One region of the Bacillus hominis genome, then DNA from elsewhere that is predicted to be linked to it. Evidence: predicted binding sites of a transcription regulator. Region 1 holds the regulator's gene; each other region holds the start of a gene.
The links. The regulator CtsR, encoded in region 1, represses protease genes until heat stress. The targets are predictions, from matches to a motif close to ATGGTCAATAAAGGTCAAACA.

Region 1 (3,281 bases):
CAGGTTACCCGCGACAGGACGGAAAGACCCCGTGGAGCTTTACTGTAGCCTGATATTGAATTTTGGTACAGTTTGTACAGGATAGGCGGGAGCCATTGAAACCGGAGCGCTAGCTTCGGTGGAGGCGCTGGTGGGATACCGCCCTGACTGTATTGAAATTCTAACCTACGGGTCTTATCGACCCGGGAGACAGTGTCAGGTGGGCAGTTTGACTGGGGCGGTCGCCTCCTAAAGTGTAACGGAGGCGCCCAAAGGTTCCCTCAGAATGGTTGGAAATCATTCGTAGAGTGCAAAGGCATAAGGGAGCTTGACTGCGAGACCTACAAGTCGAGCAGGGACGAAAGTCGGGCTTAGTGATCCGGTGGTTCCGCATGGAAGGGCCATCGCTCAACGGATAAAAGCTACCCCGGGGATAACAGGCTTATCTCCCCCAAGAGTCCACATCGACGGGGAGGTTTGGCACCTCGATGTCGGCTCATCGCATCCTGGGGCTGTAGTCGGTCCCAAGGGTTGGGCTGTTCGCCCATTAAAGCGGTACGCGAGCTGGGTTCAGAACGTCGTGAGACAGTTCGGTCCCTATCCGTCGTGGGCGTAGGAAATTTGAGAGGAGCTGTCCTTAGTACGAGAGGACCGGGATGGACGCACCGCTGGTGTACCAGTTGTTCTGCCAAGGGCATAGCTGGGTAGCTATGTGCGGAAGGGATAAGTGCTGAAAGCATCTAAGCATGAAGCCCCCCTCAAGATGAGATTTCCCATAGCGTAAGCTAGTAAGATCCCTGAAAGATGATCAGGTTGATAGGTTCGAGGTGGAAGCATGGTGACATGTGGAGCTGACGAATACTAATAGATCGAGGACTTAACCATATAATATGAAGCAAATGTTATCTAGTTTTGAAGGAATATGCCTTCATAGTTTGGTGATGATGGCAGAGAGGTCACACCCGTTCCCATACCGAACACGGAAGTTAAGCTCTCTAGCGCCGATGGTAGTTGGGACCTTGTCCCTGTGAGAGTAGGACGTCGCCAAGCAACTAAAACACGAGTCATTTGACTCGTGTTTTTTCGTGTTTTCTTTTATAATTCATAGTAATTTAAAAAATCTTTACTTAAAGAATCGTCCTTTTGATTAAAGATTGTGAAATGTGGCTAGGATAGTGAATAAGCAAAAGAGTTGCAAATTTTTTTAATACGTATATAATTAAAGTCAAAGATAGTCAAAGTCAATAAAGGTGGCGGATAAATGAGAAATATATCTGATATCATTGAGAAATATCTAAAGCAAGTTATTGACTTAAGCAATAATAATGTGATTGAAATCAAGAGGAATGAGATCGCTGATCGATTCGATTGTGTGCCGTCTCAAATCAACTATGTAATCAATACCCGTTTTACACTAGAAAGAGGATTTGTAGTAGAAAGTAAACGAGGTGGAGGGGGTTACATTCGCATTATAAAAGTCAAATTGCATGACGATATAGACATTATTGATCAAATGCTTCATATGATTGATCATAGTGTTGCGCAAGGAAATGCAGAAAGCATGATTATACGTTTAATAGAAGAGGGTATTATAACAAATCGTGAAGCTAAACTTATGCTAAGCGTACTAGATCGTTCTGTATTATTAATGGATGTCCCTTCTCGAGATGAACTTAGGGCTCGAATATTATGCGCAATGTTAAGAACACTGAAATATAAATAAATATAACTTTTGTTAAGAATGATAACTAAGATAATGCAGTTTAATATTGTAGGGATTTTGAAAGATGACATGTGCTTTTACTAAATGGATTAAGAAAAGAGAACAATCTAGTAATGTATGAAAAGTATCATGAGATAGATCGTTCCTGTTGTAAAGGTGGGAGATAGCGATGACTTGTCAAAACTGTAATATAAGACCAGCAACTTTACATTATACAAAAGTAATCAACGAAAAAAAGGCGGAAGTTCATCTTTGCGAGCAATGTGCAGAACAAAGTGGCTATACGTCTTTCTTTCAATCACCGCAGTCTAATTTTTCATTCCATGACCTATTAGCCGGATTATTGCATAGTGAACCAGCAATGTTTGAAGAAGGGCAAGATGCATTTTCAAATACAAATATATCAAGATGTCCGAATTGTAAGATGACATATGAACAATTTACAAAAGTGGGACGCTTTGGGTGTGCTTCTTGTTACGATACATTTAAGGGGCATTTAAAACCATTGTTAAAACGTCTTCACGGTGGGCATACAGAACATTGTGGAAAAATTCCTGAACGTATAGAAGGAAATATCTACTTAAAGAAAGAATTAGATGAACTAAAACTCAATCTGAAACAATATGTACAGAAAGAGGAATTTGAGAAAGCGGCTGAAGTACGAGATAAAATTCGAGGTCTTGAAAATCAGCTTAGTGAGCATAGAGAGGGGGAATAGTTCTATGTCACTGGACAGAATTATGAATGAAGCGATTAGTCCATGGATGAAGGGGGATGGCCCTGATTCTGATATTGTTTTAAGTAGTCGAATTCGTTTGGCTCGTAATTTTAAAAAATATCAATTCTCTACTATGCAAAACGAGGAAGAAGCTAAACAGATTCATGAGTTATTTAAGAAGAAGTTTATAAATAAACCTGTAGAACCTTTTGGGGCGTTTGAACTATTAAAAATGAATGAATTAAATCCTCTTCAAAGGAGAGTTTTAGTTGAGAAGCATTTAATTAGTCCAAATCTTGCAGGAACAGAATACGGAGCATGCCTACTATCAGGAAGTGAACATATAAGTATCATGCTTAATGAAGAGGATCATGTTAGGATTCAGTGCCTGTTTTCAGGTTTGCAGTTATCAGAGGCGCTTCAAAGTGCCAATCAAATAGATAATTGGATCGAGGAACAGGTTGAATATGCTTTTGATGAATCGCTTGGATATATTACGAGTTGCCCCACTAACGTCGGTACAGGATTAAGGGCTTCGGTAATGATTCATTTGCCGGGACTGGTTTTAACGAAAAGAATTAACCGTATTATACAAGTAATTCAAAAATTAGGGCTAGTAGTAAGAGGAATATACGGTGAAGGTAGCGAAGCGTTAGGTAATATATTTCAAGTGTCAAATCAAATGACACTAGGGAAATCAGAAGAAGATATTATTGCAGATTTAAAGAGTGTCATTCAACAAATCATCCATCAAGAAAAAATGGCTAGAGAATTAATTGTACAAAATTCAAGTATTGAGCTTGAAGATAAAGTATATCGTTCTTACGGAATACTAGCTAACAGTCGTTTAATTCAATCTGC
Region 2 (3,281 bases), 4.6 Mb from region 1:
TGCGTAAAATCGATGAAATTGCAGAGAAATTACGCGCGGGGGAAACAGTAGCAAAAAAATAAGAGGTTAAAGGGGAAATGGAGCTGTGGTTCAAAAATTGGTTAAAGTTGCATTAAAAAACGGCTTACAAGCACGTCCGGCTGCGTTGTTTGTACAAGAAGCAAATCGTTTTCATTCTGATATTTTCATTGAGAAAGATGGAAAGGCAGTTAATGCAAAGAGCATAATGGGGATTATGAGCTTAGCAATCGGAACTGGTAGCATGATTACAATCACAACAGAAGGTTCAGATGCAGAAGAGGCTTTGGAAGCATTAGCTGCATATGTACAATAAAAGGCTATCGCGAATGTGCGATAGCTTTTCTTTATTTTGTTGTTTGTTTGTGGGTTGAGTTTAATTGATGGAAGTACATGATAATAAAGAAGCGCCCTGTAATAGGGCGCTTCTGCTTTTTGTTATATCTAGCTCCAGCGGCTAGAATCTCCGGTCGTTTCGCCCCTTCATTCGAGGCAAAAAGCGCCTCGGAACCAGGGCTCCAACGCCCTGCGATTCTGAACGAGCCGCTTCCGCTTTTAGTAGTTATTAACGATTTGTAAAGATCTTATCGATTAAGCCGTATTCTAGAGCTCTTTCTGCTGTCATGAAGTTGTCGCGGTCTGTGTCGCGTTGTAGAACTTCAAGTGGTTGACCTGTGCGGTCAGCAAGAATTTGGTTTAATTTTTCACGTAAGAATAGGATACGTTTTGCAGCGATTTCGATTTCAGTCGCTTGACCTTGTGCACCGCCGAGTGGTTGGTGAATCATTACTTCACTGTTTGGAAGTGCGTAACGTTTTCCTTTTTCACCTGCTGCAAGTAAGAATGCACCCATAGATGCAGCCATACCGATACAGATTGTTGATACTTGTGGTTTAATAAACTGCATTGTATCGTAAATTGCCATACCAGCTGTGATAGAACCACCAGGGCTGTTGATATAGATGTGAATATCTTTTTCTGGATCTTGAGATTCCAAGAATAAAAGCTGGGAAACGATTGAGTTTGCTACGTTGTCATCAATTGCGCTACCAAGCATAATGATGCGGTCTTTTAATAGTCGAGAGTAAATATCGTAAGCGCGTTCTCCACGATTTGTTTGTTCAATTACTGTAGGAATTAAATTCATCTGTTATTTCCTCCTTTAAAAGCTTTCTTAGTCTTATAATACAATTATGGTCAATGAAGGTCAAACGAAACCACTTTAAATCAAAAAATATGTAGTTGTATCATGATTTATTCGCTATGTTTTTAAAATTCCCTGCTTATGTATCTTCAACATCATAACCGAATTACATAAATTTAAACGTGATTAAAGGTGTAGAAAAGGCAAAAGAACGCCTTTTTACTGAAGCGTTCTTTCGGTATTTATTCTTTTAAAAGATAGGTTACTTTATTTAAAATTGTTTCGACTTGTTTCGCGTTTTTACTATACATTTCACTTGCTGATTTCGATTTTGTTTCTAAAGAAAATAGCTCAAGATCAGCATGGCATTTTTTTAAAGATGCCAATAGTAAAGGTTTGTTTTGAGGAGAAGGCATTTGAAGTTTGTCATTATAAATGTCGATAGTAAGTTGTCCGTATGAGTCAACTTGAGCGAGAAAGACATTTTCGATGACAACACCGAGTTTTTCTAATTCTGAATGTAACCAAGCACGGTTATGTCCACTTGCTGAAAGAGGTTCATCTAGTACATTTCCATCCATAATAACAGTTTGTGGTTCTTTCTCATTCGGCACTTTTAATCCGAGGTCTTTTGCAGTAAGTGGTTGAGCATCTTTCTTTAATAATACATTTAATTCTCCGCTCGGTTCTAAAACGGCAAATTCGACTTCAGCTATACTGAATGCACCATTTCCTCTAAGAAGTTCAAGTAACTCGTCGCTTGTATATTTTTCTTTCTTTAAATTATCCTCAAGTACTTTGCCATCCTTTATTAAAACTGTAGACTTCCCTTCAAAAAAATCTCTAGCAGTTTTGTTTTTTAAGGAAAGAATTCCGACAAAAAAAGGTACCGAAGCGAAAATAAGTATTGCAAAGACACCATGGAAAAATTTTTGGTCAAGCCCTGTAGCTATTTGAGCGGCGATATCACCGATTGTCATTCCCGCTATGTATTCAAAAAAGGAAAGCTGAGAGAGTTGCCTTTTTCCTAAGCATTTTGTAATAGTGAATAAAATAATTAATATGAATACAGAGCGAAGAATGACAAGTGTCCATTCAGGCAGGTGAGACATAGTCGTTTCCTCCAGTCTACTTAAAACCCTTTATATTGAGGTTCTTCACGTTCTAATAATGAAACTCTATCCTTTAAATCAGCGATAACACTGTCCATTTCTAACATACATTCATGAAATACGCGTTTTGCTTCGTCGTCTGTAGAATTTAGCGAAAGAGAGCTTAAGCTTGCTTGAGCGCCCCTTAAACTAGCAAGACAAGTTTTTACGCTAGCGATAACAGTCATACAAACACTCCTTATCCTTTCGGTTTGAATAGCAATGCGCCAATGAACCCGAAAATAATAGCTGCTGATACACCGGCGCTCGTTACTTTAAACATGCCGGTAATGACGCCAACAATTCCATGTTTTGCAGCTTCTTCCATCGCGCCGTGAACGAGGGCGTTACCGAAACTTGTAATCGGTACAGTTGCCCCAGCTCCAGCGAAATCAATTAATGGTTCATACAGATTGAATCCATCTAATATAGCTCCAGCAACAACGAGTGTTGCCATTGTATGGGCAGGAGTAAGTTTACCGACATCAAACATAAGTTGACCAATTACACATATAAGCCCACCAATGACGAAAGCCCAGAAAAAAATCATTGCAATGCACCTCCAAATTCAATCGAAACAGCGTGAGCGATACACGGAATTGTTTCTTCTTGTTGGAATGTAAGAGGAGATAGTAAAGCACCTGTCGCAACAACGAGTATCCTTTTGAATTCTCCTTTTTTCATTCTATTTAATAAATGCCCGTACACGACTGTCGCTGAACAGCCTGGGCCACTCCCGCCGGCTATTACAGGCTGACCTTCTCTATAAATGAGTAGTCCGCAATCTTGAAATTGTTCACTTGTTACTTTTGTCCCATGTTTATGTAGTAAGTCGTAAGCAATTTCGCGTCCAACATGTCCGAGATCGCCTGTTACGATTAAATCGTAGTGAGATGCATCAAGCTGCCTTTCTCTTAAATGAGCTTCAATTGTATCGACAGCAGCAGGAGCCATCGCACCTCCCATAT
Region 3 (3,281 bases), 1.0 Mb from region 1:
AAGTTCCCCATTTAAACCCCTCCAAACGAAGAGTTACTTCTCGCTTTTTCTGCCTCAGCTAATGTACCTCTGTACGGGAATCTTGCATCATGCTTCATAACAGCATCGGCTCCTTGTTGGATAAAACGTTTTGATTTGTTCTTTTTACCCATTCGAAAAACCCCCTTTATTCAGCTGAAAACAATTGACGCGCTGACTTTTGCGTCTAATAATAGTATGAGCGTTTGGCGAAAACTATAAGCAGGGAATTTTTAGATTACAACCCAAGAACCTCTTCTAAATATAGAGCGATACCATCTTCTTCATTCGTTAATGTCGTATGATTTGCGAGTGATTTTAATTCAGGAATTGCATTACCCATTGCGATTCCATGACCAGCAAATTCGATCATTTCAAAGTCGTTATCCTCATCACCAAAAGCGATAATTCGCTCTTTAGGAATATTATAATGGCCTGAAATTTTTTGTAATCCGACAGCTTTATTTAATCCGCTTTTTACAATTTCAATAATTGGCCAAGGCGCACCCCATTTTCTATGGTCGATGACTTCAGCATGCATATCTGTTAAATGTTGGCGGATTGCAGCAGAATGCTCGTCATGTGCATCGATTAATAAGCAAGTTGGATGGTCGTTTAAAATATTTAATAAATCTCCTGTGAAAATCTTAGGAGAGCCGAATTCAAAAATATGTTTTTTATCTTCATCAATTTCACGGACATATACATCATCCATGACTTCAGCATAGACATTTTTCACGCCGAACTCAAAGCAAGCTCGGACGATTTCTTGCGCTGTTGAAAGTTCAAGAGGAGAATGATGTGTTCCCCAATTTGAATCAAGAGGGTGATGCACGTAAGCGCCATTAAAGTTTACAATCGGTGTATTAAGATTAAGTTCTTTATAATAATCAAAACTAGCACGGAATGGACGTCCCGTTGAAATGACGACGATATGTCCTTGTTCCTTTGCTTTTGCAATTGTCTGTTTCGTTCGAGTGGAAATTATTTTGTTGTCTGTTAATAAAGTGCCGTCTAAGTCTAATGCGATTAAATGTTGTTTACTCATAATTTCACCTCTTATAATAATTTTTTTGTATCTATCTGTATTTCCGTTTTTAATATGCAGAAATAAGAGGTTAGACTGGGTGAGACCACCATAGATGGAAATTTCACTATATATCCATCTTACGTCGCAAAGTGCTGTGGTGTCTACTATTTCTCACTGGAAATGCAGAAAAGTCAATAACTTTTCGGAAAGTTCAAATAATGTTTCTTTCATTATGTACAAATTGTGAAAAGGGTTACATTGCTCGTATGAGGAGGCTTATAATGAACATGTAATCTTCTCGTATATGTTTGACTCTCCTTTGAAACTGGCCTAAACTTTGGTTGGTTTCTTTTTTTTCAACAAATATGCCAATAATTCCTGCTTAAGCTTGTGTAATTATATATATGTACGTGAGTAAACGGTAGTACATGTTTCCTAAACATGACAGAAAAGCTTTCTTTTAAAATGGATATACTAATGAGGCAAGACGTCATGGAAGGAGAATGGAAATGGGACAAAATCGCAGGTTTCGTTCAGGGCAAAAGGCGCCAAATGATGGCATTTACGTAGAAATTGGTGAAACGGGAAGTATGGTGAAAGATCCACAAATGGTGAAATTAACTGCCGGGGAAAGGTTTCCGGAGAACGCAAATCATAACCGTCAGTGGACATATAAAAGAAAACCGTAACAGAAGCCGCAATCGTTATTGCGGCTTTTTTTGATTAGGGAAATGAATGTTACTTTTTTCTTTTTCCAATAATAAGTTTGAACTACATAAGCAAAATTATTGTATAAAAAAGTCAGTTGGCGTATAATCAAATTAAAGGTCAAAGAAAGTCAAACATTTGGAGGGCTGTAAAGATGGACTTAAATCAAATGACAACGAAAACACAGGAAGCGATTATGAGTGCTCAATCTTTAGCGGTATCTCATCATCATCAAGAAGTAGATACTGTTCATCTATTGCTTACGTTATTAGAGCAGCAAGACGGATTAACAGTACGTATTTTTCAAAAAATGAATGTCGATATAGAAGCGTTAAAGCAAGGCGCCGAAAATTTAATTAAGAAAAAGCCTTCTGTAACTGGAAGCGGGGCAGAGGCAGGGAAATTATATGTAACAGGTGCTTTGCAACAACTGCTTGTGAGAGCAGGAAAAGAAGCAGAAAAATTACAAGATGATTATATTTCAATAGAACATGTATTGCTTGCTTTTTCTGAAGAAAAAGGCGATATAAATCAATTATTTACAAAATTTCATATTACGAAAAACAACTTATTACAGTCTTTAATGACAGTTCGGGGGAATCAAAGAGTGACTAGTCAAAATCCAGAAGCAACTTATGAAGCGTTAGAAAAATATGGCCGTGATTTAGTGGCTGAAGTAAGAGCGGGGAAAATTGATCCTGTAATTGGCCGAGATAGTGAAATTCGCCGCGTGATCCGTATTCTTTCACGTAAAACGAAAAACAACCCTGTTTTAATCGGGGAACCAGGTGTTGGGAAAACAGCAATCGTTGAAGGATTAGCACAGCGTATTGTGAAAAAAGATGTACCGGAAGGATTAAAAGATAGAACAATTTTCGCTTTAGATATGAGTGCACTTGTGGCCGGAGCAAAATTCCGCGGTGAGTTTGAAGAACGTCTGCAAGCTGTATTAAATGAAATTAAAAAGAGCGAAGGCCGCATTCTATTATTCATTGATGAACTGCATACAATTGTCGGCGCTGGTAAAACAGAAGGAGCGATGGATGCAGGAAATATGTTAAAACCAATGCTAGCTCGTGGTGAACTGCATTGCATCGGGGCAACAACGTTAGATGAATACCGTAAATATATTGAGAAAGATCCAGCGTTAGAAAGACGTTTCCAACAAGTATTAGCAGAAGAGCCAACTGTTGAGGATACAATTTCGATTTTACGTGGTTTAAAAGAGCGTTTTGAAATTTATCACGGTGTAAATATTCATGACCGCGCGATTGTAGCAGCATCTGTTTTATCAGATCGATATATTTCAGATCGTTTCCTACCAGATAAAGCAATTGATCTTGTTGATGAAGCTTGTGCAACAATTCGAACAGAAATTGATTCTATGCCAACAGAATTAGATGAAGTAACGCGCCGCATTATGCAGCTGGAAATTGAAGAAGCTGCTCTTGGGAAAGAAAAGGACTTAGGTAGTCAAGAGCGCCTAAAAACATTGCAACGTGAATTATCGGATTTAAAAGAAGTT

Region 2: the regulator CtsR is predicted to act here: its motif matches at 1,212-1,232, upstream of clpP (ATP-dependent Clp endopeptidase proteolytic subunit ClpP).
Region 3: the regulator CtsR is predicted to act here: its motif matches at 1,873-1,893, upstream of clpB (ATP-dependent chaperone ClpB).

The regions. Positions count from the first base shown of each region.
Region 1 is NZ_JAUCFS010000005.1:91,661-94,941, forward strand. Features, by position in the region: rRNA gene QUF93_RS02895 (23S ribosomal RNA) at 1-864, shown strand, start outside; rRNA gene rrf (5S ribosomal RNA) at 914-1,029, shown strand; gene ctsR (transcriptional regulator CtsR) at 1,241-1,702, shown strand; gene mcsA (protein-arginine kinase activator protein McsA) at 1,872-2,420, shown strand; gene mcsB (protein-arginine kinase McsB) at 2,425-3,281, shown strand, end outside.
Region 2 is NZ_JAUCFS010000005.1:4,649,749-4,653,029, reverse strand. Features, by position in the region: gene whiA (DNA-binding protein WhiA) at 1-62, shown strand, start outside; gene QUF93_RS26910 (HPr family phosphocarrier protein) at 86-334, shown strand; gene clpP (ATP-dependent Clp endopeptidase proteolytic subunit ClpP) at 584-1,165, opposite strand; gene QUF93_RS26900 (DUF421 domain-containing protein) at 1,405-2,274, opposite strand; gene QUF93_RS26895 (DUF1657 domain-containing protein) at 2,295-2,501, opposite strand; gene spoVAE (stage V sporulation protein AE) at 2,513-2,863, opposite strand; gene spoVAD (stage V sporulation protein AD) at 2,860-3,281, opposite strand, start outside.
Region 3 is NZ_JAUCFS010000005.1:1,130,590-1,133,870, forward strand. Features, by position in the region: gene QUF93_RS08105 (DUF3813 domain-containing protein) at 1-11, opposite strand, end outside; gene QUF93_RS08110 (hypothetical protein) at 12-152, opposite strand; gene QUF93_RS08115 (Cof-type HAD-IIB family hydrolase) at 257-1,066, opposite strand; gene QUF93_RS08120 (YjzC family protein) at 1,558-1,737, shown strand; gene clpB (ATP-dependent chaperone ClpB) at 1,911-3,281, shown strand, end outside.